Regions from separate parts of the Devosia sp. 919 genome, predicted to be linked through region 2. Evidence: riboswitches for the same ligand, from Rfam matches in the RefSeq annotation. Region 2 holds a riboswitch; the other holds the start of a gene.
The links. A riboswitch is a leader RNA that binds a small molecule or an ion and turns the genes downstream of it on or off. The one in region 2 is predicted to bind FMN.

Region 1 (15,854 bases), on a different contig from region 2:
CACCTATCACGGCTTTGTCGAAGGCGATGACATCGGTAAGGGCACGGTTGATGTGGTCGTCACTGAAGGCTTTGTTGGCAATATCGCCCTCAAAACCGCCGAAGGCACCGCCCGCCAGGTTGGCAAATACCTCTCCAACGCCCTCAAGGCCAATCTGATGAGCCGAATCGGCGCGCTCTTTGCCATGTCGGCCCTCAAGCAGCTACGCCATAGGATGGATCCTCGCACCGTCAATGGCGGCGTGTTCCTGGGCCTCAATGGCGTTGTCATCAAGTCCCATGGCGGCACCGATGAAATCGGCTACAAGAGTGCCCTGGGCCTTGCCTATGAAATGGGGCGTAACCGCCTGATCGATAAGATCGGCGACAGCATGAAGCGTTTCCCCGTCAGTGCCGTTGCCGAAACTCCACCTCCACCATCCGAGGCGAACCCGGCGTGACCAAGACTCGTTCTATTATTCGCGGCGTGGGCGCCTATCTGCCCGAAAAAATCCTGACCAATGCCGAACTGGCCAAGATGGTGGATACCTCCGACGAGTGGATCCAGCAGCGGGTCGGCATCAAGGAGCGCCACATCGCCGCCGAAGGTCAGTTCACCTCTGATCTGGCCGTTGCTGCCGCCCAGCAGGCGCTCGATGCCGCCGGCATGACGCCCCACGACATCGACCTCATCATCGTCGCGACCACCACGCCCGATTACACCTTTCCGGCCGCGGCGACCTTGGTGCAGATGAAGCTGGGCATGCATCATGGCATGGCCTTTGACCTGCAGGCGGTATGCTCGGGCTTTGTGTATGCGGTCGCCACTGCCGACAGCTACCTGCAGAACGGCCTTGCCAGCCGCGCCCTCGTGATTGGTGCCGAAACCTTTTCGCGCCTGCTGGACTGGAGCGATCGCGGCACCTGCGTCCTGTTCGGCGACGGCGCCGGTGCGGTGATCATGGAGCGGGTGGAAATCGCTGATGGCGCGCCCGATCGCGGCGTTCTTGCCTCCGCCCTGCGCTCCGATGGCCACCATTGGGACAAGCTCTATGTGGATGGCGGCCCGTCCTCCACCAAGGGCGTCGGCCATGTGCGCATGCAGGGGCCCGAAGTGTTCCGCCATGCCGTCGGCAAGATCGCCGATGTGGTCTACGACACGCTCGACAAGGCCGGCTACACCGTGGACGACCTCGACTGGTTCGTGCCCCACCAGGCCAACCGCCGCATCATCGATGGGGCAGGGGCCAAGCTCGGCTTGCCCCCCGAAAAGGTGGTGATCACCGTCGATCGCCACGCGAACACATCGGCCGCCTCAGTTCCCCTCGCGCTCAGCGTTGCGGTGGCCGATGGCCGCATCAAAGAGGGTGACCTGGTGATGCTCGAAGCCATGGGCGGCGGCTTCACCTGGGGTGCTTCGCTTATTCGCTGGTAAGCCTTTTTGGCTGCATTGACCTGAGGTGTTTCAAGGCGTTAGTGTTAACGGCGGGCCGGAGGAGCCCGGTGCGGCAATCGCTGGAAGCATGTGAACTGAGCGGGTGGCAACACTGTTCTGTGGCCGCTGCCCGGGCGAAACGCGCTGGGTGCTGCCGCCACAAGCAGGCAAGCAATCGGCCTGTTTGCATGGGCCGGCCCTGACGTCCAAACGGGGGTGCGAATGACTCAGAAGACAGTAACGCGGGCTGACCTGGCGGAGGCCGTTTATGGCTCGGTAGGTCTGTCCCGAACCGAATCGGCGGAATTGGTCGAGCGCGTGCTCGATCTGATCTCGGAGGCGCTGATTTCGGGCTCCAATGTGAAGCTCTCCTCGTTTGGCTCCTTCCAGGTACGCTCCAAGAACGAGCGGATCGGGCGCAATCCCAAGACTGGTGAGGAAGTGCCGATCCTGCCGCGGCAGGTTCTTGTGTTCAAACCCAGCAACGTATTGAAATCCAAGATCAACAAATCTATGGTCACCGCGGAAAAGTAAGGCGTTTTTTGCCAAGGGGTGTGTGTTGGACAAGTCTCCCGACGCCTTCCGGACCATTTCCGAGGCTGCTGAAGAACTCGACCTGCCCCAGCACGTGCTGCGGTTCTGGGAGACGCGCTTCTCCACGATCAAGCCTCTCAAACGCGGTGGTGGGCGCCGCTATTATCGGCCCGAAGACGTGCTGCTGCTGCGCGGCATCCGTCATCTGCTCTATGATCAGGGCTTTACCATCAAGGGCGTCCAGCGCATTCTCAAGGATCAGGGTAGTCGCTATGTCATCGCTGTGGGCGAGGGCAAGCCGGTGGAAGACATCTTGCCCATGATCGAAATGGCCGAAGAAGCCGGCGACGAAGCCGAGATCGAAGAAGCGGTAATGACCGCCAGCCCCGCACTGGATAAGGAGGCGCGCAACAAGCTCTCCGACGTGCTGCGCGAACTCCTGGAATGCAAGCGCCTGCTCGAGCGGGCGCGCGAAACCTGATCTAGCCGAACACCACCGTCTTGTGCCCGTTCAGCATCACCCGATTTTCGAGGTGCAGCTTGACGGCCCGCGCCAGCACCCGGCTCTCGATATCGCGGCCAGCCGCCAGCATATCCTCAGGGCTCATCGAATGGGTGACCCGGGCGGTTTCCTGCTCGATGATCGGGCCCTCATCGAGGTCCGGCGTCACGTAATGTGCCGTTGCCCCGATCAGCTTGACCCCGCGCTCATGGGCCTGGTGATAGGGTTTCGCTCCCTTGAAGCTGGGCAGGAACGAGTGGTGGATATTGATGATCTTGCCAAAGAGCCGCGTCGAGAGCGTATCGGACAGTACCTGCATATAGCGCGCCAGCACCACCAGATCAGCGCCGCTTTCCTGCACCAACGCCAGCACCTTGGCTTCCTGCTCGGCCTTGTTGCTCGTATTCACCGGCCACAGATGAAACGGAATGCCTTCGTTATCGGCGATCCGCTGCGCCTCAGGGTGGTTGGACACGATAGCTACCACCTCGGCATCGAGCCACCCAACGCGGATCTGGTAGAGCAGGTGCAGGAGGGCATGGTCGAACTTCGAGACCATGATCACGATCTTGGGCCGGCGCGACAGCGGCACCAGCGTGGTCTTCATCCCGAACCGCTCAATCGGGGCGCGCAGCGCCCGCTCCAGCGCATCGCGATCGACGCCCTCGGGCGCAGCAAAGGCCAGCCGCATAAAGAAGGTGCCGGTCTGCCGGTCCCAGAACTGGTTGCTTTCGGCGATATTGGCACCCAGCGCCGCCAATTCGGTGGTCACCGCGGCGACAATGCCCGGCTTGTCCACGCAGCTTAGCGTCAGCACATATCCAGCTTGTTGCTCGCTTGTCGGCGCCATTGATTCCCTCCGGCTTGGTCTTGGGCTGGCGAGGAGATAGCGCCCCCCGGCACGATCGACAACGCTTTCCCGGCGGAATGCTCAATCATTCCGAATCAATCGCCCGCCGGGAGAGGCCGGGGCGCCGTAGCGCCCCGGCTCAGCGTGACGCCGGAACGCTGCGCCCGCTATCCTGCCGCATGATGAACAGCGATGCCCCTACGATCAACAGCGCGCCGGGCCAGAACCAGAGATCTGGCGCCTGGGACAGGATGAGCCAGCTCGCCAGCACATTGAGCGGCAGCTTGAGATCATCAAAGGGTTGCAGATAGGTCGCGTCTGCCACCGCATAGGCCTTGGCCAGCAGATACTGTGCCGCCGCCGACAGGAACCCGATCAGCACCATCAGCCACAGCACTTCGCCGCCCGGAATGGCCAACCCGGTCGGGATCAGGAACAGCGCATTGGCGGGTGTCATCAGCAGCATCAGGTAAAGCGTGATCGATTCGGGCGTTTCGAACCGAGTAAGATATTTGGTCAGCAGCGACGATCCCGCCCACAGCGCCGCCGCGAGGATCGGCAACAGCGCCGCCCAGGTGAACACTGAGCTCCAGGGTTGCAGGATAATCATCGCGCCGGCAAACCCGGTCACCGTGGCCAGGATTCTCGGCAACCGCACCTGCTCGCCCAGGAACAACCAGGCCCCCAGGATAATGAAGAACGGCGAGGTCATCACCAGCGCGATCACCTGCCAAAGCGGCACGCCCAAGGCAAAGGCAAAGCCAAAGGCCTGCGCGCCGGCGGCCGACAGCACGATGCGCACGAGATGCACCACGGGATGACGCGTCTTTAGGGCCTTGAGGCCCATGTTCCACACCAATGGGATGCAGAGCAGCGCCGCAATTAGATACTGCCAGAACACGGCAGAGGTGGAGGGAAAGCCCAACTGATAAGTGGCAATGGGCGTGGCGACATTGACGCCGGCATAGGCAATCCCGGCGCCCAGCATCAGCATGGCGCCCTGGATGGAAGGTGAAATCTGCCGACGGGGGGAGGCGGAGGCAATCTGGCTCAACGAGTTATCCTTTCGCGTAAGACCCAGCTACCTCAGGGTTTACGGGAAGGAATGGCGCTCAACCCCCGCAGCGGCACAACCGCAACGAAGCTCGAGCTCCAAAGCCAGACCCGTTCTCTCTCATCCGGACTATGACCGTCGGCTCCGGAATCACACCGGATCTGCTGACCCCGACCTGCGCCGGGCGCTCGCGGGCTTGGGTTTCCCCTTACCGCCGGTGGGGAATTACACCCCGCCCTGAGAACGAATGCAGGAAACATCTCCTGCAGCGCCAAACATAGGGCAGGGGGGCAGGCCAGACAAGACGGGGACACCGGTGTAACCGATAGGGCTCGCATGCGTCCTAAGGCGCTCCGAACTCGGGGCGAACTTGGTTGTCATCTTCCAGCATGAAGAAGTAGTCGGCGTGAAATGCGTTCTCCAGGCTAAAGCAGTCGTCAAGATTTTGGACGCCGAATTTCTGCGGCTGGTTGTGAACATAGCGAACGCGCGGATCCCCGAGCTCCTCGAGCACACTACGCGCGCTGCCATCTGGGCAATCATCGCGCACCTCGCAGATCCATTCGCCATGGCTTTGCGCCCGTAGGCACTGAATGGCTCGTTGGAGCGGTTCCGAGCCACGGTAGGTCGGGGTCCTGACAAGCACCAAAGGCATACGACCCTTCGCCCTGACGGCTGTAACTGTTGTCCAATGTTCAGCTACTAGGCCAAATCGGCGTTGTGTTCGCTGCGCCTCAAATCAGAATACACCAGGCACCAGCCGATAAGGCACGGCAGCAGTGAAATCACGATAGCTTGCATCGCGCGCTAAGACTCTTTCCTCCGCCAAGATGCGCCCGATCTGAAAAGCAAATGCTGCAGAATAAACCGCCAAGTTGAAGACGCTCGGGTAGGAGAGGAGGAATCCAATCTGGGTCAAGATGTAGCCGGCGTACATGGGGTGGCGAACCAGCCGATAGGGACCTTTTTTCTTCACCCCCCGGTTCGCTGCCACGGCTCCGAAGCTCCGTCGCAACGTTAATTTGGCAGCGATCTGGACAGACATTCCAACCAACATCAGCGCTGCGCAAAGAGCCTGCGGAGCAAGCCCTTCATTTCCAGAGGGCTGTACCAGGAGCGGCGTTGCAGTGCCCAAAAAAGCGAGCAGCCAATCCCCAGGTAGCATCGAAACTTCGGTAGTGAAGCGCCTGAAAAGCACAAAAAAGAGAACTGCGCCTTCCGAAACAAGAGCGATAAGCGTGATGATGCTTCCGGTTGTCAACCACGATTGACCGAGCTTCCATGCGAAGAAGCTGAAAATTACACTCAGCACGACGCGCTCTAGGGCGTCCAAAAAAACTTGAACATTATTGCGGAGCGGCTGTGATGAATGCATCTTATCTCGCAGCATGTCGGGTGTACGAGCTAACAATTATCTCGTAAACGAACCCCATATCGAACTGGAATTTTGTCGAACACTTATAAAACGTACTTAACAACGGGTTTAAAGGAGCAATTCTACGTACACAGAACTTGCCTGGTAGGTGTTTGATCTGTCCCTGCCAATCCTGGGCAGTTCATCGCGCCCCAGCCTCTCCCTCCTTTGGGGTTTCGGTTAGGGTCGTTCTATTTCGATTAGCCAGATCGCCTTTTGCTTTAGCTATGGCAGGCAGGGGATGGCCTGCTGGTTTTGGTGGCAATAAGCTCAACGAGCCGATGCGGCTCTAGCGTGCCCTCTAAGAAGCTCTGATCAAGCGTAGCCTCGAACATTGCGACAAACTACTCTTTGTCCTCAGTACCTCCGGACGTCCGGGCAGGAGCCAATCAATGTGGCGCATCCTCCAACCAATCCGCTGCTCTTGTTTGGCGCTCAGTTCCATCTCCCCTCTCCCATTAGCTTTGGACCGGAGGGGTGGGAGGGGGCATCCAGTGGGTGGGGTCTCGACGGCCTTTCTCAAACTAGCAATTCCAACATCCTCCGCCCCAAACGGTCCAGACGCATCGCTGCAGGTCTGGTCAGCCGCGAAGCCGCTAGACGGCGGTAGAACCCCAAGAATACGGTCCCATCCTTCGGCGCGTCATCTATCGTATTCTACTGTGCCATCTGCCTTGCTCCACCGCCGTGAACGAAAAGCGCAACCTCTGTGACGCTTTGGTGGGGCTTTCTCCCACTAACAGCGTTTTTCGACGTCGAATTTTCGGTTTGTTCCTTTGTTCCCGAATTTCGGGGTTGCCTGAAAACCCTAGCTTCTCTATGTGTCCCAGCAGTCGGGGCGTAGCGCAGCCTGGTAGCGCATTTGTCTGGGGGACAAAGGGTCGTCGGTTCAAATCCGGCCGCTCCGACCATTTTCAATTCACGCTTCAAGAAGCGGGCACACCCGCCATGCCGTTGCATCAGCGCGATCTCGAATCCGTGCGAACGCTCTGGCCGCAGCTCGGCACGGCCACCCTCACCCTCATCAATCATTCCGAAAACCACACTTTTCGCGCCGATCTGCCCGGTGGCGAGCGGTTTTGCCTGCGCGTTCATCGCCCGGCCTATCAAAGCCCGGTGACCATCGAGAGTGAACTGACCTGGCTCGCCGCCCTCGAGCGCGACACCGATCTGCCGCTGCCCCAACCCGTGCCGGGCGCCAATGAGCGCCTCTTGCAGACCGTCACCACGGCGGCGGGAGAATCGCGCAATGCCGTGCTGTTCCGCTTCATTGCCGGCACCGAGCCAGCCATCGACGCCGAGCTGACGCCGCTGTTCGCTACTCTCGGCGATTATGCCGCCCGCCTCCATGCCCATGCGCTGGCCTGGCCGCGCCCCGCCGGCTTTGTCCGCCAGGCATGGAACGCCGCCACCATTCTTGATCCCGATGGCCTCTGGGGCGATTGGCGCGTAGCCCCAGGCGTAGACGGCGCCATCCGCCCGCTGCTCGACCGACTCGATACCGAACTGCGCGCCCGCCTTGCGGCTTATGGCACATCGAGCGAACGCTACGGCCTCATCCATGCCGATATGCGGCTGGGCAATCTCTTGGTGGATGGCGACACCGTCAGCCTCATCGATTTCGATGACTGCGGCCTTTGCTGGTTCACTTATGATTTCGCTGCGGCGATCTCGTTTCACGAAACCCATGCTTCGGTGCCCGACCTGCGCCAGGCCTGGCTCGCCGCCTACACAGCGAAACGCTCACTCACCCCGGCCGATATTGCCTCGATCGATTCCATGGTCATGCTGCGCCGCATGGCGTTGTTGACCTTTATCGGCTCCCATATCGAAACCGAGCTCGCCCAAACCCATTTGCCCGGCTTTGCCCAAGGCACCGCCGAGCTCGCCGAGCGCTATCTCGGCGGCGCGATCTGGCCGGGCTAGTAGGCGTTCTCGTTCTTGGACACCAGCGAGACCGGCGTCAGCAGCACGATGTAAAGATCGAGCAGGATCGACCAGTGCTCGATATAATAAAGGTCATGGTTCACGCGCTGCATGATCTTGTCGATCGTGTCGGTTTCCCCACGCCAGCCATTCACCTGCGCCCAGCCGGTCATCCCGGGCTTGACCCGATGCCGCGCGAAATAGCCTTCCACCGCCTCGTAATAAAGCTGGTTTTCCGCCTTGGCCTGCAGCGCATGGGGGCGGGGGCCGACAATGGAAAGCTCCCCGCGCAGCACATTGAACAGCTGCGGCAACTCGTCGATCGAGGTGCGGCGGATGAATTTCCCCACCTTGGTCACCCGCGGATCATCCTTGGTCACGAGCTTGCTCGCGCTCTGGTCGATCATGTCGGTACGCATGGAGCGGAATTTGAAGATGCGGATCAGCTCGTTGTTGAAGCCATGCCGCTTCTGGATAAAGAACACCGGCCCCGGGCTTTCGAGCTTGATGGCGATTGCCGTGGCGATCATCACCGGCGACAGGAGGATCAGCGCCACCAGCGCGACGAGCTTGTCGAACAGCCACTTGAAGATGAGGTTCCAGTCCGAAATCGGCCGGTCGGCCATGTCGAACACCGGCACATCCCCGACATAGGAATAAGCCTTGTTGGTGAATTTGAGCTTGCTCATATGCGCCGATAGCCGGATATCCACCGGCAGCACCCAAAGCTGGGTGAGCATTTCGAGCACGCGCTTTTCGGCCGATAGCGGCAGCGACACGATCACGAGATCCACCGGCGTGCGCCGCGCAAACTCGAGGAGGTCGGCCACCTTGCCCAGCTTGGGGCACCCATCCACCGTGTCGGGCGAGCGATCATCCACCCGGTCATCGAACAGGCCCAGAAGCTTGATGTCGTTGTTGGCACTGGCGCGAATCTGGCGGATCAGCACTTCGGCGTCGGCGCCACCGCCCACAATCGCGGTGCGGCGCTTGAGCCGGCCCCGCTCGGTCCAATAGCCAACCACCCCGCGCAGGCTGAGCCGATAAGCGATCAGCGTTGCCGCGCCCGCTCCATACCAGCCGATCAGCCAGACGCGGGAAAACATGTCCCCGGCCTTGAAAAAGAACATGCCCACGGTGAGCGCCACCATCACCAGCGTCCAGCCCACAAGGACGCGGCTGATCTGGTTGAAGATGGTGCGATAGGCGGCAATGCGGTGGGTGCGCGCCGCGTTGAACAGCACATTGGCCAACAGGCAAGCGCCAATGATCACCGGTACGTAAAAGCCGGGTTCATCGAGCTGCACATAGAAATGATAAATGCCGTAGCCCAGCGTGGCCAAAAGCAGCGCTTCGATGATCTGCGCGACGCCAACGATCACGGGACCCGAGATCACCCCTTCCACCGGCTGGGCGATGATGGCTTCAGCCTGGGGCGAAAGCGCGCGTGGGCCAGGTGTTTCTCCCAAGGCCTTATTGACGTGTTCAACCACGGCCTGTTGGGGATCGACACGAAACATGGCGCAGCAACTACTCCCTGGGAAGGGAGCAGTGTGGGTCAAAAGGAATGAAAACTCAGTGAAATTATGACGCTAAGGCTTATCTAACAGGCCGCGGTAAAGGGCTTCGATCTGCCCGCTCATCTGCTCGAGCGAGAAGTTCTGGCGGACAAAATCGAGCCGCGTTGCCATCTCTGCTTGCGCTTGTTCACGATGATCCAGCGCCTGCTGCATTGCTGCCCGCAAGGCCAGCGGATCGTTGGGTGCGACGAGACTTCCGGCCGTCGGCCCGAAGATTTCGGGAATGCCCCCGACGCGGGTGGCGATCACGGGCAGCTGCCCCGCCGCCGCTTCCAGCACCACATAGGGCAGTGATTCCGCCAGCGACGGCACCACCGCGCACCAGCCCTGAGGAAAAACCTGGCGCGCCGGCATTGCGCCGGGCAGCACGACGCGATCGCTCAGTCCCAATTGCCCGATCCGCTCGATCAGCGCCTGCCGGTCGCCACCATCCCCCGCCATCACCAGCCTTGCCGGCGATCCATCGGGGCGGCGCACATCCACCAGCGCTTCCACCAGCACAAAGATGCCCTTGAGCTGACGCAGCTCGCCCACGAACACGAAGTCCGCCGCATCGGGCGCCGGGGGCAGGGGCACGAACTCTTCGCGCGTCAGCCCATTATAAATCACCACGGTCGGGCAACTCGGCTCGGCGATCAGGGCGGCATAGGTAGCCCTGGCATAGGCGCTCTCAAAAATGATGGCGCCGGTTTGCCTGAGCAGCGCCCGCTCCAGCAGGTGGAACACCTGTCCTGATCGGCTGGACGAGGAAAAATGCAGCACTCCGCCATGGGGCGTATAAACCGCCGCGGCCCTTGCCCCGGCAAGCCGTGCCAACCGCGCATAAAAGCCACCCTTGGCCCCATGCCCGTGCAGCACATCGATATCGAGCTTGCCCGCCAGCCGGCGCACTGCCAGCGGCGTGGCGAGGTCGCCCGCGCCCAACACGCGCGGCATGGCGAAGCGGTGAATGCCAAGGCTTGCATGAGGGAGGAGGGCGGTCAGCCTGGTTTCGGTCTGCGCGTCATTGGCGAGGCTGTCGACCACCAGCCCGACCTCATGCCCCATTTCAGCAAGGGCCCGCGTCAGGTCGGCGACGTGCCGAAACAGCCCGCCCACTGGGGCGCGCATCACTTGCAGGATCCGCAGCTTGCCTGTTTGGCGCCCCGCCACCCCTAGAACCAGCGCTCCAGCACAACAATCGTGTCGCCGGGGTAAATTGGGAAGTCGAGGTCGACCGTGCCCTTGGCCATCTGGTCGCCCTGGCGGCGATACACCACCGCCTTGTTGCGATCCGCCGTGTCGCTGAACCCGCCCGCCGTGCTGATCGCGGCCCGAACGGTCATGCCATGCACATAGGGAAACTGGCCGGAATTGCCGATCTCGCCCTGGATAAAGAACGGCCGGTATTCCGCCACTTCCACTGCCACGTCGGGGTTGCGCATATAGCCATTGGCCAGCGCCCCGGCCAGTCGCCGGCTTGCGGTCTGGGTGGTTTGCCCGCGCACCTGCACCGGACCCACCAGCGGAAACGCCACCGAGCCGCTGTCATCGACGCGGTAGGTGTCGGTCAGCTGTTCGTCGCCATAAACTGTCACGCGCAAAGTATCGCCGGTGTCGAGCTGATAGGGCCCCTTGGTCTCGACCAGATAGGTTGCGTCGCGTGTGGTTGCACAGGCTGCAAGAGGCATCACCAGGGCAATGGAAAGTATTGGAAGCCAGCGCATGCAAATCTCGGCATTTGAGTTGCGCTACTTTTGTCCTGCCATGGTTAAGATTTTGCTTAGTTCGTCGCTTGCCGGTCGCGCTTTGCGAGCAGCTTAACGGATTGCTTACCACGCCGGCGCAATAACAAGGCAGAACTTGGGCGAGGTAGGCGATGTCTTATGAGGCGCAAACCGTGCAGGACGCACGGATCGATATGGCTGCGCTGAGCGGGGCAGTCCTGCGGCGGCTGCCGCGCATCATCCTCGTCACCCTGGTGCTGCTCGCCGCAACCTTTGCCATCCTGATGTTCATGCCGCGCCTTTACGAGTCGACGGCCGGGATCCTGGTTGAGCCGCGCAGCAATATCTATACCCGCTCGGCCAACGAGCAGGCTCCTTCGGTGACCGGCGCGGAAGCCGGGGTCGTATCCAGCCAGATCGAACTGATCAAATCGCGCGACACCCTGTTGCGCGTGATCGACCAGATCGGTCTGCGCTCGGTTGCCGAATTCAATGGGGGCAGTGCCGGCTTTTCCCCGCTCGCCATGCTGACCCAGATGCTGGGCCGCCCCAGCGCCCCCAACAACATCGATGAAACCGTCCTGGCCAATATCTATGATCGGCTGACCGTGATCCAGGAGCGCGACTCGCGCATCATTTCGGTGATCTTCCGCTCGACCGATCCGCAGCGGGCCGCCGATATCGCCAATGCCATTGCCGCGGCCCATGTGGCGCGCCGCGCCGAGCTGTCTCTTTCCGACACCGCCGAGGCATCGGGCTGGCTCGATGCCGAGATCCAGAAACTGCGCAGCCGCGTCACCGAAGCCGAGGCCGCCGTCGCCAATTTCAAAGTCGACAACGACCTCTTTGTTGGCAACAACAATACCAGTCTCGTCGACCAGCAGCTTTCCACCATTGCGACCCAGATCAACGCCGCCCAGGAGCGCAAGAACGCCGCCCTGTCGCGCGCTGCCCTGATTCGCGGCCTCTTGGAGCGCGGCCAGCCCATCGACGGCGTCGCCGATGTGCGCGACTCCGCCGTGATCCAGCAGCTCAGCCAGGAAAAGGCGCGCCTCCAGGGCGAGCGGGCCCAGCTTTCGGCGACCCTGCTCGGCAACCATCCCAATATCCGCGCCGCCGACGCCCAGATCAACGAGCTCAACAACCAGATCGCCATTGAGGGTCGCCGCGTCGCCGAAGCGCTCGAAGCGGAAGCCCAGATCGAAGCTGATGTGGAAGCGTCGCTCCGTGGTGATCTCACCACCGCCAAGACCTCGGCCTCCACCGCGACCCAGGACACCGTCACCCTCGACAGCCTCCAGCGCGAAGCCGCGGCCCAGCGCAATCTGCTCGAAGGCTACCTGCAGCGCTACAGCGAAGCCGCGTCGCGCACTGATACCAACTCGACTCTCCCCGATGTGCGGGTGGTGACCATGGCCGCTCCCGCCGTCACCCCTTCTTCGCCACGCACCCAGTTCACCTTGATCCTGGTGGGGTTGGCTTCCCTGCTGCTCCAGCTGGGCCTCGTCATCTTCAACGAGCTGATCTCGGGCCGCGCCATCGCCCCCGCGCGCACCCTCGTCGTGCAGCGCAACCAGGATGAGCTCGACGCGGTCCCCTTCCAGGAAGCCGAGCTCGAGCCCGACCAGCGCTGGGAAGAACCCGAGCCCGCCACCGCCGAACTGGGCCCCGAAGCCGCGCACCTGATCGACGCCGACGAGCCCCTGCACCGCTATTCCGAGCCCGTCTTTGCCGACGAGCCCGAACACGTCACGCTCGCTGACGAGGCCGAGGACAATGAGGATGAGGACGCCGAGGACGAGGATGAGCCCGTCATGATCGAGGTTCCCGTGGTCGCCCAGGCCGAGCCCCTCGTGCCCGTCGTGGTGGTTCCCGTCCTCGCTGCGCCGCCGCCAGCCGACGAAGCCGAGCCCGAGCCTGTTGCGAGCGACGAAGATGAGGCGGACGTTCCCGCCCCCGAGCAGGTTTCCGCCGAAGACGGTCATGCCCGCCTGCGCCGCGCCCTGCTTGATGTCGCGCCCGATCTCGTGGTCGAGGACGAGCCCGAACAGCAAACCATTCCCGACGCCTTGGCCCACGCCTATGCCGCATCCCATCTGGACACGCCGCGCCTCCACTACCGCGATGAAAAACTGCCCGACACCGTGGCCTTCAGCGACCTGGCTGCCGATCTCGCGCTTGGCCGCACCCGCCTCGTGATCTTGGCCGGTCTCGCCGGTCATGACGAAAGCGCCGCCATGGCCGAGGAACTGGTGGGCGACGCCCTTGCTAGGGGTCTCAGCGTCGCTTTGGTTGATGCGGGCAGCGCCCGCCTCACCGAGGAGCCCGGCCTGTCCGATCTGACCAATGAAGCGGCAAGCTTTGGCGAGGTCGTGCACAAATCGGCCGACAACAGCTTTGCCGAAGTGCCATGGGGCCAGTCCCCGATGCTCGATCGCCGCTCCACCAGGCCCGTGACCCTGGTTGAAGCTTTGGGCGACATCTATGAGGTCGTGGTGCTGCTGACCGGCCCCGCCGGACCCAATTCCACTCTGCCCATGTTCGAGGCGCTCGATGGCCGGGTTATCCTCGTCACCGCCTCCATCGACAATGTCGACCAGATCGAGCAAACCCGCGAACAGATGCTGGAGGCCGGTTTCGGGCTGGTGGAAGTCGCGTCATTCCCCGAAGAACGTGTCGCGGCCTGAACCGCGCCATGTCGCTCAAATACACCGCCATCCGGGCCATGTTCGAGGCCTTGTGGCTGTCCCGGCTACCGGGCCTTGTGCGTACGCTGTCGAACGCGCGGGGCGTGATCTTCACGCTCCACCGCGTCCTGCCCGAAACCCCACCCGATTTCTCGCCCAACGCGATCCTCCAGATCGAGCCCGCCTTCCTCGACTACGTGATCGAGCGGCTGCGCGACCTCGGGGTCGACATTGTCTCCCTCGATGAGGCCATCGCGCGCCTGGCCGCCCCTGCCAAGACCCGCCCCTTTGCCGTTCTCACCTTTGACGACGCCTACAAGGACAATCTCCACCACGCGCTGCCCATCCTCGAGCGCCACGCGGCTCCTTTTACCCTTTATGTACCCACCGCCCTGGTCGATGGCACTGGCGATGTCTGGTGGCAGGCCATCGAGGACATCATCGCCGCCAATAACCGCATCGCCATCGCTGACGAGCCCGCCCCGCGCGACACCCTGACAACAGCCGAGAAACAAGCCGCCTACGATGCCCTCTACTGGCGTATGCGCCAGATGCCCGAGCCCGACCGCGTCGCGCTGCTCCATCGTTTCGCCGCCGACCACGGCTTTGATCTGGCCGCTCATTGCCGCGCGCTGATCATGGATTGGGCCGAGCTCACGACGATTGCGGCCGACCCGCTTTGCACCATCGGCGCCCACACTGTGCACCATTATGAGCTCGCCAAACTCCCGCCCGAAGACGCCAGCCAGGAAATGGCGCGCTCGGCCGACATCCTTGCCGCACGCCTCGGCACCCGTCCAATCCATCTGTCCTATCCCATCGGGGGCCCGGCCTCGGCTGGGGAGCGCGAATTCGCCGCCGCCCGCGATCTCGGCTTTGCTTCGGGCGTCACCACCCGGCCGGGCGGGCTTTACCCGCACCACGCCGAGACGCTCCACGCGCTCCCACGCGTGTCGCTCAATGGCCTCTTCCAAAACCGTCGCTATGTGGATGTGTTTGCCACCGGGGCGCTCTTCACCTGGCTGGGCAAGATCGGCGCTTAAGCGCTGTCGGGCTTGGCCATCCAGCGGACGATCGCCATGGCCGGCAAGCACCAGCCCATGCCCACCACCAGAAAATAAACGATCAACACCAGCGGATGCAGGTCCGGCGGAAGTTGCAGATAGATCGCCGTGCCAAGCCATAGCCAGGCCACGATGGACCCCAGCAGCAAAACGATGCCGATCAACTTGCGGTTACGCTGGGTCATGTGCGGCAACGCGCCTGTTGCGAGAAAGGATGGCCGGGCATACCACTCGGCAGCCTTTCACGATACCGGGAATACACCCGTGACTCTTGTCCACGATGCCGCACTGAGCCCTGCCATTTCGCCAGCCGCCGATCGCCTGCGTCCGGTGCGCATCTGGCTTTATGGCCTGGCCGCCTTTGTGTTGCTGATCGTGGTTGTGGGCGGCATCACCCGGCTAACCGAATCGGGCCTGTCCATCACCAGCTGGAAGCCGATCACCGGCGCCATTCCCCCGCTGACCGAAGCCGATTGGCTCGCAGAATTCGAAGCCTACAAGCAGATCCCGCAATATCAGGTCAACAACACCTGGATGTCGCTGGCCGACTTCAAGATGATCTTCTTTTGGGAGTGGTTCCACCGCCTGCTCGGCCGGGTGCTGGGCTTCCTCTTCATTGTGCCCTTCGTTGTTTTCCTGTTCCAGAAGCGCCTGCCGCGCACGCTGGCGCTGCCGCTGTTCGGCCTTTTCCTGCTCGGTGGTTTTCAGGGCGCGCTGGGCTGGTGGATGGTGTCTTCGGGGCTGACGGAACTCACCTCGGTGTCGCAATACCGCCTCGCCGCTCACCTCACGGCTGCCGGCGTACTGCTGATCGCACTGACCTATGTGCCCCGCTCCATCGATCCAAGGCCGGTAACGGGGCAGGTGAGTGCCAAGCACCTCTGGAGCGCCGGGCTGCTTCTTGTTCTCATCATGATCCAGATCGCGGCCGGCGCCTTTGTTGCCGGGCTTGATGCCGGCATGGGCTATAATACTTGGCCTCTCATGGACGGTGCCCTTGTTCCCAACGGCCTTGGGGCCATGCAGCCGGGCTGGCGCAATCTTTTCGAGAACAACCTGACCGTTCAGTTCAACCACCGCATGATCGCCTACGGCATCGTGCTGTATATGGTCTGGCTGCTTTG
Region 2 (15,854 bases):
TCTCGCGACGATGTTGAGCAGATCGCTTTGCGAGGCGCTGCTTGCATGCGGTGATATCCCAGAGGCCCAACTGATTATAGACGCTGCAATGGAACGTGCTGTGGCGCTACATGAGTCTTTCGAGATGCCCGAGCTGCTGCGTACGCGTGCCAAGATCGAGCTTGCTGCCGGACGGCTGGATCCACGCGCGGCTGAGGCGATGTTGCGGCGTTCGATTGAACTAGCATATGAACAAGGAGCCCTCAGCCTGGTGTTGCGCTCCACCATGGCTTTGGGGAGCCTGCGTGCAACCGAGGGGCGCACCCACGAAGCCCACGCAATGTTGGCTGAGGTTTATAGCGGGTTTAGCGAGGGCTACGATACGCACGATCTCAGAACCGCCCGACACCTGATCAAGACTTGGCGCCCAGCGACTTAGTGACGAAGTTCGGCGTTTCCTCTTGGGGGGATCCGGGGCAGGAGTATCAAGCAACCAGTGATTATGGCGCCAAGCCAGAGCGGCCGGAAGCGCTCCGGAACACACTGCACTCGCATGTGGAGCCGATCTAGCGAAAAGCCGGACTGCTGCTTAAGAATGAGCCGCTCTAGTCGAACACGTCGGGTGCGAATTCCGATTCCATGGCATTAAGGTCATGAGCTTCGCTCATCTACGGCTACTTCCAGCAAATGGGAGTTGGTCGCAAGAATTCTCTGCATGCAGCAGCTTCAGCACCGCAGTGCGTCCTGTCCTCGGCTAGACCGTGCCTCCGACGGCTTGAACTGAGCGCGGAAAAGGAGACAGCACTACGATGAAAGCGATGGTCCTTAAATCATTTGGCGGGCCAGACTCGTTCGAGTTGCGCCACTTACCCAAACCGGTGCCGCTTGCTGGGCAGGTTCTGGTTCGAGTCCATGCCACCTCCATCAACCCGTTGGATTATCAGGTTCGCCGCGGAGACTATCGCGACTTGGTGCAACTGCCGACCATAACCGGCCACGACGTATCGGGCGTTATCGAAGAAATCGGTCCGGGCGTGGCCGCCTTCTCTGCTGGAGATGAGGTCTGGTACACCCCCGCCATATTTGGTGGGCCGGGAAGCTACGCCGAGTATCACGTTGCCGACGCCGGCATCGTTGGCAAGAAGCCTGCCTCGCTGAGCCATCTAGAGGCGGCAAGCTTGACCTTGGTTGGCGGCACGGCGTGGGAAGCGCTGTTCGTACGTGCAGCCCTCAGGGTGGGGGAAACCGTTCTTGTGCATGGTGGCGCAGGGGGCGTCGGCCATGTGGCGATCCAGTTGGCAAAGGCGATGGGAGCAAGGGTATTGACGACTGTGCGGCAGGAAAACGCTGAATTCGCGCGTAGCCTTGGGGCCGATATGATCATCGACTACGAGCAGGAGAGTTACGTCGACACTATCATGCGGGAAACGGGTGGCCGCGGAGTCGATGTCGTGTTCGACACCATCGGCGGCAACACGTTGTCGCGCAGCCCTGACACGCTCGCGCAACTCGGCCGCGTCGTCACGATCGTGGACATTGCCCAGCCGCAAAACCTCGTTCAGGCCTGGGGCAAGAACGCGAGTTATCACTTCGTATTCACCAGACAAAACCGCGGCAAGCTTGATGAGCTGAGTGCATTGATCGAGCGCGGTCAATTGCGGCCCCATATCGGCGCGGTCTATGCGCTTGCTGATATTCCGCTGGCGCATGACCGTCTCGAGACGCCACACAACGGAATTCGAGGCAAAATCGCAATTGAGGTCAACGGCGAACTCACTTGGTGAGGAGCATATGTTGTGATCTCAGCCGTTGGCACAGATCGTTGCAGCAGAGGTCAACCGCGCTGAACGCTTTCAATAAACATTCAGCGCAGGGTAGACCGGTCCTGCGTCTGCAGGACCGGGAAAATGATTGTACCGCTGGTAGACATCGTGGGCGTCAAGCCGATGAACCTATGGTCACGTATTCTGCTGATTCATAGTTCTGAGGGCAAAGGAGCGGCTACGTGCTGCAGCTTCGAGTCATATTCTGATTTGAAGCGGTGTAGTCGGCATATGGTCCTTAGCCGGTTTACATCCTTTTTCAGCCCTTTATTTAACATCGGCGTGGAGTCACCCGATCATCCTCCTGCGTGGATCGCAATCCCAACGATCCCAATTGGAGAACAACATGATCAAGTTGCAAGATGCTGCAGAACTCATCCGCTCAGTCAGGCCACCCCTTGTGCCGGCAAGGGGCGGCCTTGCCCCATGGGCTGAACGGCGCTGCCTGGAGTTGTTGCGTGCACGAATTTCGGAAGACATCAGCCTTGATGAGTTGGCCGCAGAGGTGAGACTTTCCCGCTTTCATTTCGCACGCATGTTCAAGCAAAGCGTCGGTGTGCCGCCACGCGTGTACTTGACGATTATGAGGATGGAGAAGGCTTGTGAGCTGCTCGAGACGACGGATGAGCCCATCACAGAGATCGCCTTTGAGGTCGGGTATTCGTCGAACCAGGTATTCGCCCGGGTATTCCAGAAACATCGCCACATGAGCCCGTCAGAATATCGTCGTGCCGTCCGTGATCCGCTTGCGCAACTGCCCGTGCCTGATAGCTCCAGCGTAACGGTGAATGTGATCAACGCACCTCTTGGCACGACAGCAACCGCGCACCATCGTTGCAGACCCGGCGGAGGGGTGGTCATCGATGTGATGCTCGCTGGGGTCGATGACGGGGTTGTCGGCCTGATCAATGGCAAGAGGCAGATCAACATGGCCGTCACTGACCTACACTAGCCAAGCTTTGGCCCGTTGCCCGCAAGTCTCGTAAACGACGTAGAACTCGTCGCCGAATACGGAAAGATTTGCGAAGAGCTGTTTGGTGACTATATCGGTATCGCGGCCGACGTCGGCGCCGATGTCCTTCAAGCCTGCTTGAATGACTAATATTGCGCCGCCTGTTCCGCTTACCGAAGCATCCACCACAATGTCAATACTGCTCATCTGACACTCGCAGCAGCCCAACGCTTGAGTGCACCGGACCGCAATCCAATCACCTTTCCTCATCGCTGAACGCAGCGGGGGCAGCCCCCGTGGATGCGGGGCTGCCCACCTGCCAGGACGAGCCCTTATCGGGGCACAGCGCCGAGCGTTTGCAAGGCTTCAACGCAGGCGGCAGCCGCTTCCCTCCCCTTGTTGTGCTCGTCGGCGCGGCTCCGCACGATCGCCTGCTCATCGGTGTAGGTGGTCAATATCCCGAAAGTGATGGGCTTTCCCGTTTCGAGGCCCGCTTGCATCAGACCGTGAGCAACCGCTTCGCTGATATATTCGAAGTGGGCCGTATCTCCCTTGATAACGCAACCCAAACAGATCACGCCATCATAGCCGGTCTGAGCAAGCCGTTTGGCTATCAGCGGGATCTCGAAAGCACCGGGAGCCGAGTAGATATTCTCCGGGTTGACCGAAATCCCGTTCGCGCTCAGATAGGCCAGCGCCCCATCCCGCAGGCCTTCTGTGACCTCGGGGTTGAACTGGCTGACAACCAGGGCGAGGCGGGGCATTGCATCAGACATTTTGCTTCTCTTGTTCGGGATCAGTGAAGATGTGGCCCAGCTTTTCCCGTTTGGTGGCGAGATAGCGCCAGTTGTACGGATTGGCTGGTATTTCGAGCGGCATCCGCTGTGCGACCTCGATGCCGACCTTTTCTAGCGACAGCACCTTGTCCGGGTTGTTCGACAACAGGCGCAAGCGGTTGACACCGAGCGTGCGCAGGATGTGGCCGGCAACTGCGTATGTGCGAGCGTCTGCCGGGAGACCCAATGCCGTGTTGGCATCAACTGTGTCCTGGCCCTGGTCCTGAAGGGCATAAGCTCGGATCTTGTTCGCCAGACCGATGCCGCGACCTTCCTGCCCCCTCAGATATATCAAGGCCCCTCCGTCCCCGGTGGCGATCTGGCGCAATGCTTCTCGTAACTGCGGTCCACAATCGCATCGGAGTGACCCCAAGGCGTCGCCGGTGAGACATTCGGAGTGCACGCGCACCAGCGGAGTACCTGACAGTGGATTTCTGATCAGGGCCAGATGCTCGGTCCCATCAGCGCGGCTACGGAATGCCCGAACTTCCAGAGGGATTGGCGAGTGCTCGGTTGGCAGTTCAGACCGGGCAACTTCGTCGACCAATGTCTCACGGGCGAGGCGATGGGCGACAAGGTCCCGAATAGTGAGGATCTGCAAGCCGTGTTCCTGGGCAAAGATATCCAGATCGACCCGCCGGGCCATCTCCCCATCGTCGCGCATGATCTCGCAGATGACACCGGCCGGCCGCAGCCCTGCCAGCCGCATCAGGTCCACGGCGCCTTCGGTGTGGCCATTGCGGGACAGCACACCACCCTCGGCCGCCCGTAGTGGAAAAACGTGACCCGGCGAGGCGATGTCGGTCTTTGTAGCCTTTGGGTCGGCGGCGACCCGGATGGTCTGTGCTCGGTCATACGCTGAGATCCCGGTGGTGATCCCTTCGCGGGCCTCGATCGAGACGGTAAAGGCGGTCGAGCGCCGAGCCTCATTATGGGCGACCATGGGTGCCAGACCCAGCTGATCTACCTGTTCCCCGTCGAGCGCCAAGCATATCAGGCCACGCCCGTACCGGGCCATGAAGTTGATCGCCTCAGGAGTTACAAACTCGGCGGCAGCCACCAGATCGCCTTCATTCTCTCGATCCTCATCATCGACGAGGATCACCATGCCGCCGTTGCGCAATTCAGTCAGAGCTCGAGATATGGCAGACATAGGCGCTCCACATATTTGGCCATAATGTCGACCTCGACATTGAGGTCGTCGCCAATGGCGAGGGCGTGCAGATTGGTGTGGTTCCAGGTATGCGGGATGATGGTCACCATCACCGCGAGCCCCGCTTCGCGCGGCTCGACCCCATTGATCGTCAAGCTGATGCCGTTGAGGGTGATCGAACCTTTTTCCACGCAGTAGCGTGCCAGAGCTTCCGGAAGCAGGAACACATGCCGCCAAGCGCCATCGGTCTCTTGCCGTTCCGCCAACCGAGCGAGCCCATCAACATGCCCCTGCACCATGTGTCCGGAAAGCCGGGTGTTAAGGGTTACCGCCCGCTCCAGGTTGGCCTGATCGCCAACGGCTAAGCGACCAAGATTGGTCCGCGCCAGGCTTTCAGGGCTGACAAAAAACCGGGCCCAGCCGGTATCATCGAACTGGGTGACGGTTAAGCAGACCCCATCAACGGCTACACTTTCGCCGAGGGAAAGGTCTGTGATGCCGCTTTGTAGTTCGAGTTCAAGCGAACCGCCGCTGGTTGAGGCCCGCGTCACGCGCCCCATGCGTTCAATTATGCCCGAGAACATCGATTTCCTTTCGGTGTAGGTGAAACTGGGTGGCCGCGTTGCGGCGAATGGTGACCCTGTCAGTGCCGTCCGAATTTGCTGACTGCTCGATCAGCACGTGTTCGTCCCACTGGCCGGACGAGAGCAGGTGTTCGGTTAAGGTCGGCCCGGCTTCCACCAGCACTTCCATGCCCCCTGCCGAGGCGATCTTTTCCAACGCTTCGTGCACCCGATCAGCCCGGTAGACGGCCAAACCACGCTGCTCGACGGAATCCTGGTAGCCGGCAGAAACCCGCTGGCGACGATCAAGGACCACCAGCATACGGTGCTTGTTCGGATGGTCCGGGACCAGCCGCACGGTGAACAGCGGTGCGTCAGCCAGGATAGTGCCTGAGCCGGTAAGGATCGCGTCCGCCCTACGGCGCAGACGATGTGCCAGTTCAAGCGATGCCGGACTGGTGAAGGTCTTCTGGCCGTCAGGCGGAACCATACTGCCGCAAGACGACACGGCCTGTTTGATGGTGACGAAAGTAAGCCCAGTCAGACTCCTCTTCGCGAATGGCTCAAGGAGGCGTTCGGCACTGGCGAGCAGGAACTCTGCTCCGGGTAGCTTTAAGTCCGCCAAATAGTGCACCGAGCACCCGGCCGCACGCAGCCGCTCTGCTCCGCGACCCGCCACATCCGGATTGGGATCGCGGCAGGCTATCCATATCTGTTGGGCGTTGGTGGCCAGGATTGCATCAACGCAGGGTGGTGTACGTCCATGATGGTTGCACGGCTCGAGCGTCACGACGATCGTGCTGATGCTATCGGCTTTGCCGCGGGCGCGGGCGCTCGCGATGGCCTCGATTTCTGCGTGTGGCATTCCGGCCCGACGATGGGCCCCCACGGCCAATTCCTGCCCCGCCCTATCCAGCAGAACGCAGCCTACCGGAGGATTTGGAGCCGTTGCCCCCTCATGGGCTCGCGCCGCGTCCAGAGCGTGCGAAAAGGCCCGAAGAACGTGCTCAGGCCGAATATGTGGGATGGTTGTAGTTTGGTACATTCCCTTCTCCTCGTCAATTTCGAGGAGTTTCAGGGCAAATGACGACGCAACGCGCGAAATCCGGTTATCGGAAAGCGCGCGTGCACATCATTGGTTCTCTTCCATCCGGACTATACCGTCGGCCCCGGAATTGCACCGGATCTGCTGTCCCCATCCCCAAGAGGATAGGCGCTCGCGGGCTGATGTGCCGAAAGACACAATTACCGCCGGTGGGGAATTTCACCCCGCCCTGAGAACTCAATTAGTTGAATAAAGGCACACAGGCGTGGGTATCAAGTGGGCACAGAGGCGTAACCACCCACGCTGCCTTGCGGTAACGGCACAGTACCTGGCTGGCGAGTTGCTTGCGAGCGCGGGTACTAGTCATGCTGGTGCCTTCGGCTTGCGGCAAAATTGCTCCCGCCTGTGTGCTCCAAGCGCAAGGACCGTCTCGCAGCAGCGAGGCAGTCCTGTACGGCTTCAGTCGTCCTTGTCTTCGACCAAGGACTCCGGCGCCAGGTTGGTCAAGCGCCTCGGACTAGCGCTGGGCACGACGCCCACGTTGAGTTCAGTGCTGACTTGAGGCGCAATCTCGAGCGGGCGCAGCGTATCCTCGTCCACCAGCAGCAATCGGTGAGCGCCGTCTGCATCCCTGACACTGACGCTGAGCACGCCGTCACCCCATAGCTCAACTGCCGTAGCGTTGATCCCACGGGCGGACAGGTTAGCGATCATCGCTGCGGCCGAACGACCATTGATCTCGTCATTATCGGTCGACAGGCTTTGTGCGGCGAGGGCCGCAGGAGACACCAGCAGCAAAGCGGCAGCAGCGGTGGCCCTGATAATGGAAAACATCGAGAATTCCTTTCGTGTTGTTCGCACTTACCTAGGGAGGCTCAGGCCGAGGAATAAGCTGCGTTTAAGGGATTGATCGTCTCTCCCCGCAGACAATAAGGACTTGCCGGGAAGTGGGCCTGGCGGTCGCGCTGTTGAGCGAGACGGACCTGCTGACTACTTCAGTCTCTTCCAGGACGTGGGGCTCTAAGTGCGCGGTGCCTCGTGCCTTGGCAGCAAGGCCACGCCCATACTGGCGTTCGCGCGTAGCCTGTCGCAGATGGCGCCCAACACAGGCTCGCGACAAGGAAAGCGTCAGGGACTTGTGGAAGATTGCACCTGTTGCCCCGGCCACTCTGAGATAGTGGCAGAACACTTGAAAGGACGACCAGGCAGAACCTTGGCCGTCCATTCAGTCCCGGAACATGGACGCCAAGCAGGTGCTTGGCGCGCGTCTTACGCGTGAACAGGGCGCAGCACGTCGTCACAGCGTCAGTCAGCCAAGGTGCCATCTTCTTGTTCATCGAACAGCATGACATTGGCCCCGGTTGCGGTCAGTCGAACGACGTCGCCCTCTATATGGGCAACCAATCCTCCCGGGATGTAGAGGCTTGGGACGGCGTTATTGTCGACTACAACAGACTCCAGCTTGATTCTGGAGCCCGCAACGTCCGCAACCAGGCCCACCTTGACGCCGTCTGCGCCGACAACAGTCATTCCCTTGGCAATTGTTGAAAGGTCGCTCATTTCATCTCCTTTAGAATCTTACATGTTTCGGCTGACTTGCCGATCTCTAGGGGTCTACACAGTGGCTGCGGACAAGGCTCCGGGCTTCCGGAGCGGCCAACTGGGGCACGCGCAAGGCGCGTGTGACGACGAATGGTGGCCGCAGCTAGGTTCGACAATCCTGTGCCTGGAGTGCCTATGAACGCATCAGGATGTCCTGCCATTCCGGATGACGATTGATCTGCGCCTTGGCAAAGGGACAAAGTGGGATAATGGAAAACCCCTCGCGCCGAGCGTCCTCAACCGCTTGCTGCACCATACTCACTCCAATTCGGCGGCCTCTCAACTCATCGGGGACGAAGGTGTGATTGATGATGATCAATCTCTCCCCGGCGTGCCTATAGGTCATTTCGGCCTCGAAGCCGTCGACAGCCACGCTGTAGCGACCTTTGGATCCTTCGTCCTCGCGCACTACGTTCCCACCAGGGACAAGCGGCATATCCTGGGTCCGATCGGTTCGGCGCTCGTCGTCACTCATTGCAAAGTCTCCGTTTTTCTGGCTGGAAATGTTCGGTGTCTTGGCACTGCCCAGACCCGCCACTGCGGTGGGTTGCTGATTGCTACTCCGGCAATGGAATGTGCTCGTCGCGGTCGTTGATCGGCAGGTCGAACCGCCCTTCGCCCCACTTCTGCGCTCGCCAGTCCGCCTTGGCGGCTTCGATGCGTTCCTGGGACGAGGCGACAAAGTTCCACCAAATATAGCGGGGACCAGGTAGGGTGGCGCCGCCCAGGATCATCAGGCGAGCACCAGTTTCGCCGGCAGCGACGGTGATCCGGTCGCCCGGTCGGAAAACCATCATCTGGGACGCTTGAAACTCTTGACCGGCGATCGAGATCGAGCCCTGGACGATATAAATTCCGCGATCTTCATGCTCGTCGGGCATCGGCATCCGGCTTCCCGGCTCAAGGAGCACATCGGCATAAAAGGTCTCCGAGAGCATTTTGGCCGGCGCTAGCTCGCCATACGCACGACCAAGGATCAGCCGGACCGAGACACCGCTGTCCTCGATGTGGGGAAGCGCCTCCTTGCCGTGGTGCTCGAATGTGGGTGCCATTTCTTCATAACGGTCAGGCAGGGCGAGCCAGGTTTGTATCCCAAAGAGGCTGTTTGGCCCGCTCCGTGCTGCCGCACTGGTTCGCTCCGAGTGGGAAACCCCACGTCCGGCAACCATCCAGTTCAACTCACCAGGATGAATTATCTGGTCGGCGCCCGTGCTATCGCGGTGATGAAAATCGCCGCGATACAGGTAAGTGACGGTGCCGAGGCCCACATGCGGGTGCGGGCGAACATCGATGCCCTGACCCGTAAGCAATTCGGCCGGTCCTGCTTGGTCAAAAAAGATGAATGGACCAACCATCTGCCGCTTGGGCGCTGGCAAGGCACGTCGCACCTCAAAACCTCCGATGTCGCGGGAGCGCGGGATGATAAGGGTTTCGATTGCGTCGACAGAGACCCGATCGGGGCAGCCCGGTTCGAGTGCTGGGTTCCAGCTCATATTAGTAATACTCTCCTTCGAGCCTGTCACAGGCGAGGTGATATGGGGGGATTCCTATTGCGCAGTCGTGGGCGTCACTAGACCTGCGATCGGTTCAGCTGTGTCGCGAAAATCGGCACGTGCCATCGCGGACACTGTCCGGGCTTGGACCTATTCTCCGGTAACGAAATCCGACGCACCTGGCCGCAGCGCCTCCTCTCCAAGGAGCGGCAGATCAAGCCGTAGTTGCACCCGGGTTCCAACCTCTAACTCGTGCTGCTCGAGACTTGCCGGAAGGTTTGCCGCGATGGACTGGATGAGTTGCCTCCCCGTTCCGGCGCCTGACGCCACCGGACTGTTGCCAAAGCCGAACCCGTCATCTTCGACGCTCACCAAGAGTGACGCAGGATGCTCGAGTGTGACGCTTATTCTGACATCGCCAACTGCATCAGGGGGGTAAGCGTACTTCAGTGAATTGCACACCAGCTCGCTGATAATCATGGCGAGCTGGATGACTTGAACCTTGGGCAAAGCAATCGCCACACAAGATAATCGTACAGCGTCCCGTGAAGATGGCTCCGTCCAAGCATCACGAAGCGCCTCGACCAGCCTTTCCAGAAACTCGTCTAGCATAAGGCTTTCATTCGACCCGCTATGCGCAAGGAGCCGATGCAGCGTCCCGACGGCAGTCAAGCGCTGATATGCATCGACAAGCGCGGCTCGGGCCAACTCGTCGCTCACCGAGCGAACTTGCCTCTGGAGCGTCGCCACCAAAAGCTGCAGCGAATTGGCAATTCGGTGGTTGGCGTCGGCGTAGCTTAGAACCAATTGAGCGAACACGGCTTCCGCCCCATCGTGTAGTCGCGCTTGTTCGTAACTTGTCATTTGGGTTTCCCGGAAAAAGGCCTCACGGGCCTCAGAAAGCCGCCGGCGGCTCCGCGGTCCTCATCTTCTCGACCGCGGAGTTGTAGGGGTGGCCTCAATCAGCCCGGCGCAAGGGAGGCAGCCGTCCCAAGCCGTTTGTCCGGCGGTGTCCGGACTCTCACTTGGCCGTATAAACCAAGATCGCTCCGGGATTTTCAGGTGTCTCGGACACCCCTCCCTGAGGATCCACAACACCGCCGCTCAAGTCGGTGGCGAGATAGATCGTGCCGCCGTCATCGGAGATCTCGAGATCCCGCAAACGGTTTGCACCCAGATAGTAGCGCGTGAACCCGTCCTCCTCGGCGGCTGGGTTGATGCTGTAGATGGAGCCGTGCTTCAGCGTTGTGCTCATCAACCGCCCGCTGAGCTCCGGCACTCTATCCTGCTCATAGAGGGTGATGGAGGACGGCCCAACACTTGGGCGGCAAAGATAAGCAAAGTCCTCGCATCCCGGCAGCGGCTCGCTCACGGTGAACATCGTGGCGATGGGCATCACGTAGTTTTCTGGCGCCTGCCACTCGGATTCCGCCTGCTGCGGCACAACGTCAGGCGCTCCCTGTGAGGGGCCGATCGGATCAAGGCCGCCGCAGGGCTCAGATGCTTGTCCCCATTGGGCATAAAGGTAGAAGTTGTCATCCTGCTGCCCAGCGATGTGGGGCCAGCCATAGTTGCCGCCCGCCTTGATGATGTTGATCTCATCGTCCGAATCCGGACCGTGCTCGTTGGCGTAGAGCGTCCCATCTGCTGCAAAAGAGAGACCCTGCGGATTGCGGTGGCCGTAGCTGTACACATGGCTGCGCACATCATCGATCTCAGGGTTATCCTCCGGAATGCTGCCGTCGAGATTCATGCGGAGCACCTTGCCCTGATAGGCGTAGTGATCTTCCGCCGCGAGCTGGGCTGCTGTGGGCAGGGTCTGGGACTCGATAGGCCGGCACCAATTGATCAGCTGATTGTGGCCCTGATCGCCGACCGTCAGATAGATCATTCCATCAGGACCGACCTGCATCCGCCCTGAGTTGTGGTCGTTGCTGGACGGAATTCCGGTCAAGATGTCCGTTGGGTTGGAAAGCGTGCCGGTTGTCGCGTCGTAATCGAAACGGACCACCTTGTTGAACAGCCGATGAAACGGAGCTTTCTCGTCCAACTGCGTCGGGTCGGTGCGTTCAGCATCCTGGTAGGTGTGGTACACAAATACCTGGTCGGTCCCGTTGCCGAACTCGGGGTGGAATGCAAACCCCATCACTCCGGTCTGGCCCTGGATAACCTCAGCCACCTCGAACACTTCGGGCACGTTGAACGCGTAGGCTGTTTTGGTCGTGCCGTCCTCCAAGTTAATCCGGGTGATCTTCCCGGCTGTCCGTTCGGTCACCCAAAGCCAGCCGTCTGCCCCGAGCCTTATTTCGAAGGGGTTGCCCAAGCCCTCGGCAAGCACCGCCTTGGCAAAGGGGAACTCGGCGACCGTGACATCCTCGGGGGATTGCTGTGCGGCAGCAGGCCCAAGTGCCACGACCGCCAAAGCAGTCGAAAGATAGAGCGATTTCCAGAGTTTCATTTGAATGCCTTCTTGAGGGGACGAAGTTAATTGTCGCCACATAAAGCTATCGGCTGCCGGAGCCGGAAGCGTCGCTGCCCTTGCCGCAAACGCGCCAATCTTGCGGCTCCAGTGTCAGGAAAATTCCATCGAGCGAACTGGATCGCGAACCGCTCGGCGGTAGTCGGTCGGGCTCATGTGGCGATGCTTGACGAACACTCGATCAAGTACCTGGTTGGACGAGTACCCAACCTCCAGCGCGATCTCGGTGACCGGAAGGTCCGTCATCTCGAGGAGTTCGCAAGCCCTCTCCATCCTCAGTCGCGTTAGGTAGACCCGTGGCGGAACACCCAGGCTCTGCTTGAACATGCGGGCGAAATGAAACGATGAGAGCCGGACCTCGGCTGCGAGTTCGTCGAGGCTGATGTCTTCCGAGAGCCGTGCCCGCACCAGCTCCAGCGAACGTCGTTGCGCCCATGGAGTGAGGCCACCCCTTATGGGCGCGAACGGTTCCCCGCCTAACCGGTAAAGCTGCGCCAGGATCTCGCAGCCCGCGGCTTGCGCCAGCAAACGCGACGGCGCGCCCTCTTCATCACACAACGCCCAAAGTTGCTGGAGCGCTGATCGGATGTCGGCGACTCGAACGATCCGTGGTGGAGATCTAGATTTTCGAAGGAGAACTGGCCGTGGGCTGCTTCCTCGAGCACCCCCTGCCATCACGTTATGGGAAACGACAAGCTACGGAGGCGATGGCTGGTCTCGACTATGACCTTATTGGCAAAGTTTGGCGCAGCGAGGAAGAAACTACCCTTTACGCTTGTCACATCGAAAGCTCCGCCGCCAAGGTCGCCGCTAACTCGATTCCCGCCGGTCAGGTCCTGATAAAGGACGAGATCCGGCACGGCGGTGTCAGACATATCTCCCGGCGGCTGAGCAGCTTCAAGCATACTGAGGAGTCCGCCTGCGCCTCGCCCCCCTCGGCCAACTTTGGAGAAGTTCTCAAGGAGGGTGCGCGGCGGGGCTGCCCGGCTTGTGCGAGCCAAGCAGCCTGTGCAAATTCACTCATCGTCGCTTTCAATCAGCGACTGAGGCGTGCCGTGCGTGAGCCGCTGCGGCCGCGGAATGGGTGGGACGCCCGCATTGAGCTCGGTTCCGACCACCTGCGTTTCCGTGAGAGGACGCAGACTATCCTCGTCTACCAGCAGCAAGCTGTGACCGCTTGTATTCCTAACCTCAACGCGTAGTACCCCGTCCCCCCACTGCTCCACTGCCGTCGCCTTGATACCGCGCGCGGATAGGGTGGCGATGATCGACGCGACAGGGCGACCATTGATCTCATTGTCATCTGCCAGGCTCTGTGCCGACAGTGCAGGAGAAGTGAGCAGCAAAGCCAGAGCAGTGCTGGCGGTTATCTTGAGCGACATCGAATTTCCTTTGTGTTTGGTGTGGCCCTCATCCGGGGCGGCGTTCCGCAGGCGCTTCTGCTCCACACGAGAGCACGACCTGCTTCCAGGTGCCGTTTCTAAGCGCTAGCGGAATCTGCCGCGTCGTAAGAACTGCTGTTTAAGTGCCGATCTTGCGGGTCATCATGGTCGCGCCACCGATCGGGCACCGGCAGCTGACCGCTAGCGCCATGCTTGCGATATCGCAGGGCACAGCTCCGTTCCGCCGGCAAGAGGGCCGCCAGCGCCGGCCGACCGAAATCCTGTGGCGATGCCGGGCGAATACTACATCAGCCTAGGCTTCAACCAGGCGACAAGGCAGGGCGCTGGCGACTGGTGGGCCTGACTAACGCCTGCGAGTCCGCAAGATCGGCACTTAAGCAGCACATTCTGCGCCGCACGACCCGGTCGTGACACTAACATCCTCATCCTAAGCTGCGCCGCTCTCGTATCGAGCGGAACTTGTGCACAGGGACCACGCGGGTCGCTGGCATATATCAACCAAGCCAAGAGGAAGGATTACCTGCAATGGCAACCATAACAGCGGGCGACGGTACCACTATCTTCTACAAGGATTGGGGACCGGAAGATGCCCAGCCCGTGATGTTTCACCACGGCTGGCCGCTTAGCGCCGATGACTGGGACAGTCAGATGCTGTTCTTTCTGTCTCATGGCTATCGGGTGATAGCTCATGACCGTCGTGGTCATGGCCGATCCGATCAGACCGATGCTGGCAACGACATGGATACCTACGCCTCCGACGTGGCGTTGATCGCCCAAACTCTGGATCTGCGCCACGCTATCCACATCGGGCATTCGACAGGTGGAGGCGAGGTCGCGCGTTATGCCGCCCGCGCGGAGCCCGGCCGCATCGGCGGCGCTGTCCTGATCGGCGCTGTGCCGCCTGTCATGGTCCAGTCGAGCACCAATCCAGGTGGTATTCCCATGAAGGTGTTCGACGAGTTCCGCGCGGCCCTTTCCAGGAACCGCGCCCAGTTCTACCTGGATGTACCGAGTGGACCTTTTTACGGTTTTAACCGCGACGGCGTCGAGGTCAATCAAGGGCTCATCGACAATTGGTGGCGCCAAGCCATGAGCGGTGGCGCCAAGGCGCATTTCGACTGTATCGCCGCGTTTTCCGAGACGGATTTCACCGAGGATCTGAAGGCCATCTCCGTCCCGGTCCTGTTTCTGCACGGTGAGGATGATCAGATCGTTCCGTTCGAAAACTCGACTAAGAAAGCAATAAAGTTGGTCCGCAACACTACCTTGAAAACATACCCCGGCCTGTCTCACGGCCTGTTTGCCACCCATCCTGAGCTAGTCAACGCCGATCTGCTCGCGTTTATTCGCGACCTCTAAGTACATAACCAACGACCTCATGGTTCTGTGCCGCCACGGGCGGACCGCCCTCCAGCTTGATCACCCACGAAGCAGGTGGGGAAGTGGCCAAACTGCTGTGCGTCGTGCGGCGCAGCCTTCATCGGTCTTCGTGAGGATATGAGGCTTAGAGCCCCCATTCCGGAGCTGAAGAGTTATCGCCCATCCATACCCGCCATGACGTACCGCCGTCACCTCGGACGATCAGCAGATCGGTCTGGATAGATCCCAGCTTAACCGCAGCAACCTCCTACTTCACGACAATGCCGTAATGTCGGCTTTCAGGCCGCGGTACGAAGAGCGTGAACGGCAGCAACGGGGTCGTGATCGGTCGGTCAGGAAGGCGCCCCATTCCGGCCGTTCACCCTGCCGTAGGCAAGCGCTGAAAGCTGCCAGTCGGCTTTTTTGCCCGAAGTCACCTCTGCCGACGTCCTTGCGGCCACTATAGAGTTCCCGGACCTTCTAACGCCGTGGGCAGCGTAGGGTCGGTGGCGGGGCTTTGACGAACGGATTGGTCACCAGGCGACGCTCGTCAAGCCAAAGCCCAAAAGCGAAGTGCCACAACTAGCGGTTCGACTGTATTCCGCTGCCGCTTTAGAACAGGTCTACGGTGGGCCGCTCACCCAGTCGGTTGTCTTCGAGCATTGGCCTTAGAAAAAAGTCCGGTAAACCTGCGTGCTGATGCCTTCCATGCGGGCCTTGATCTGCAAAGCGAGAAACTTGGAGAAGAAGCGGGAAAGCGCCAGGTTCCCGCCCTGAAACCAGAGGCCTTCCTGCGCTGTGGGCTTATACATGTTGCGCAGTTCGCCGTGCCATGGGCCGGGGTCATTCCGGGTGCCAGAGCCAAGACCCCAGCAGGGGCCGATAGCATCGGCGGTGGTGCGATCCACTATTTTGGCGACAACCTCGTGCATGGATTGAAAGCCCGTTGACTGGATGATGACGTCCGCCGGCACTTCTGTGCCGTCGGCGAAGCGCATGCCCTTTGGGGTGAGCGTCTCGATGGGAATGCCCGACTTGATCTTGATCTCGCCGTCGATGATCAACTGCGAGGCGCCTACATCGACATAATAGCCTGAACCGGTGCGATAAGCTTTCATCATCAGTCCGGTTTCGTCTTCGCCGAAGTCGAGCAGGAAGCCGGTAGCG

Region 1: another riboswitch for FMN. It lies ahead of HRQ64_RS08010 (DMT family transporter); the one in region 2 lies ahead of ribD (bifunctional diaminohydroxyphosphoribosylaminopyrimidine deaminase/5-amino-6-(5-phosphoribosylamino)uracil reductase RibD).

What each region holds. Positions count from the first base shown of each region.
Region 1 is NZ_JABAOL010000001.1:1,662,410-1,678,263, forward strand. It holds gene plsX (phosphate acyltransferase PlsX) at 1-439, shown strand, start outside; gene HRQ64_RS07990 (beta-ketoacyl-ACP synthase III) at 436-1,413, shown strand; gene HRQ64_RS07995 (integration host factor subunit alpha) at 1,636-1,947, shown strand; gene HRQ64_RS08000 (MerR family transcriptional regulator) at 1,973-2,428, shown strand; gene purU (formyltetrahydrofolate deformylase) at 2,430-3,299, opposite strand; gene HRQ64_RS08010 (DMT family transporter) at 3,439-4,353, opposite strand; FMN riboswitch at 4,462-4,602, opposite strand; gene HRQ64_RS08015 (glycosyltransferase) at 4,697-5,008, opposite strand; gene HRQ64_RS08020 (isoprenylcysteine carboxylmethyltransferase family protein) at 5,093-5,743, opposite strand; tRNA gene HRQ64_RS08025 (tRNA-Pro) at 6,602-6,678, shown strand; gene HRQ64_RS08030 (phosphotransferase) at 6,716-7,693, shown strand; gene HRQ64_RS08035 (undecaprenyl-phosphate glucose phosphotransferase) at 7,690-9,213, opposite strand; gene HRQ64_RS08040 (glycosyltransferase family 4 protein) at 9,286-10,383, opposite strand; gene HRQ64_RS08045 (polysaccharide biosynthesis/export family protein) at 10,428-10,979, opposite strand; gene HRQ64_RS08050 (GumC family protein) at 11,132-13,666, shown strand; gene HRQ64_RS08055 (polysaccharide deacetylase family protein) at 13,675-14,709, shown strand; gene HRQ64_RS08060 (DUF2842 domain-containing protein) at 14,706-14,915, opposite strand; gene HRQ64_RS08065 (COX15/CtaA family protein) at 14,995-15,854, shown strand, end outside.
Region 2 is NZ_JABAOL010000002.1:11,125-26,978, forward strand. It holds gene HRQ64_RS17455 (winged helix-turn-helix domain-containing protein) at 1-418, shown strand, start outside; gene HRQ64_RS17460 (zinc-dependent alcohol dehydrogenase family protein) at 789-1,763, shown strand; gene HRQ64_RS20265 (AraC family transcriptional regulator) at 2,149-2,754, shown strand; gene HRQ64_RS17470 (hypothetical protein) at 2,746-2,961, opposite strand; gene ribH (6,7-dimethyl-8-ribityllumazine synthase) at 3,087-3,518, opposite strand; gene ribB (3,4-dihydroxy-2-butanone-4-phosphate synthase) at 3,523-4,743, opposite strand; gene HRQ64_RS17485 (riboflavin synthase) at 4,719-5,327, opposite strand; gene ribD (bifunctional diaminohydroxyphosphoribosylaminopyrimidine deaminase/5-amino-6-(5-phosphoribosylamino)uracil reductase RibD) at 5,308-6,351, opposite strand; FMN riboswitch at 6,441-6,592, opposite strand; gene HRQ64_RS17495 (PepSY domain-containing protein) at 6,811-7,185, opposite strand; gene HRQ64_RS17500 (DUF2171 domain-containing protein) at 7,657-7,911, opposite strand; gene HRQ64_RS17505 (GNAT family N-acetyltransferase) at 8,087-8,428, opposite strand; gene HRQ64_RS17510 (pirin family protein) at 8,511-9,446, opposite strand; gene HRQ64_RS17515 (sensor histidine kinase) at 9,597-10,310, opposite strand; gene HRQ64_RS17520 (glucose/sorbosone family PQQ-dependent dehydrogenase) at 10,468-11,904, opposite strand; gene HRQ64_RS20270 (AraC family transcriptional regulator) at 12,019-12,483, opposite strand; gene HRQ64_RS20275 (hypothetical protein) at 12,600-12,830, opposite strand; gene HRQ64_RS17530 (hypothetical protein) at 12,942-13,307, opposite strand; gene HRQ64_RS17535 (alpha/beta hydrolase) at 13,854-14,687, shown strand; gene HRQ64_RS17540 (NAD(P)/FAD-dependent oxidoreductase) at 15,356-15,854, opposite strand, start outside.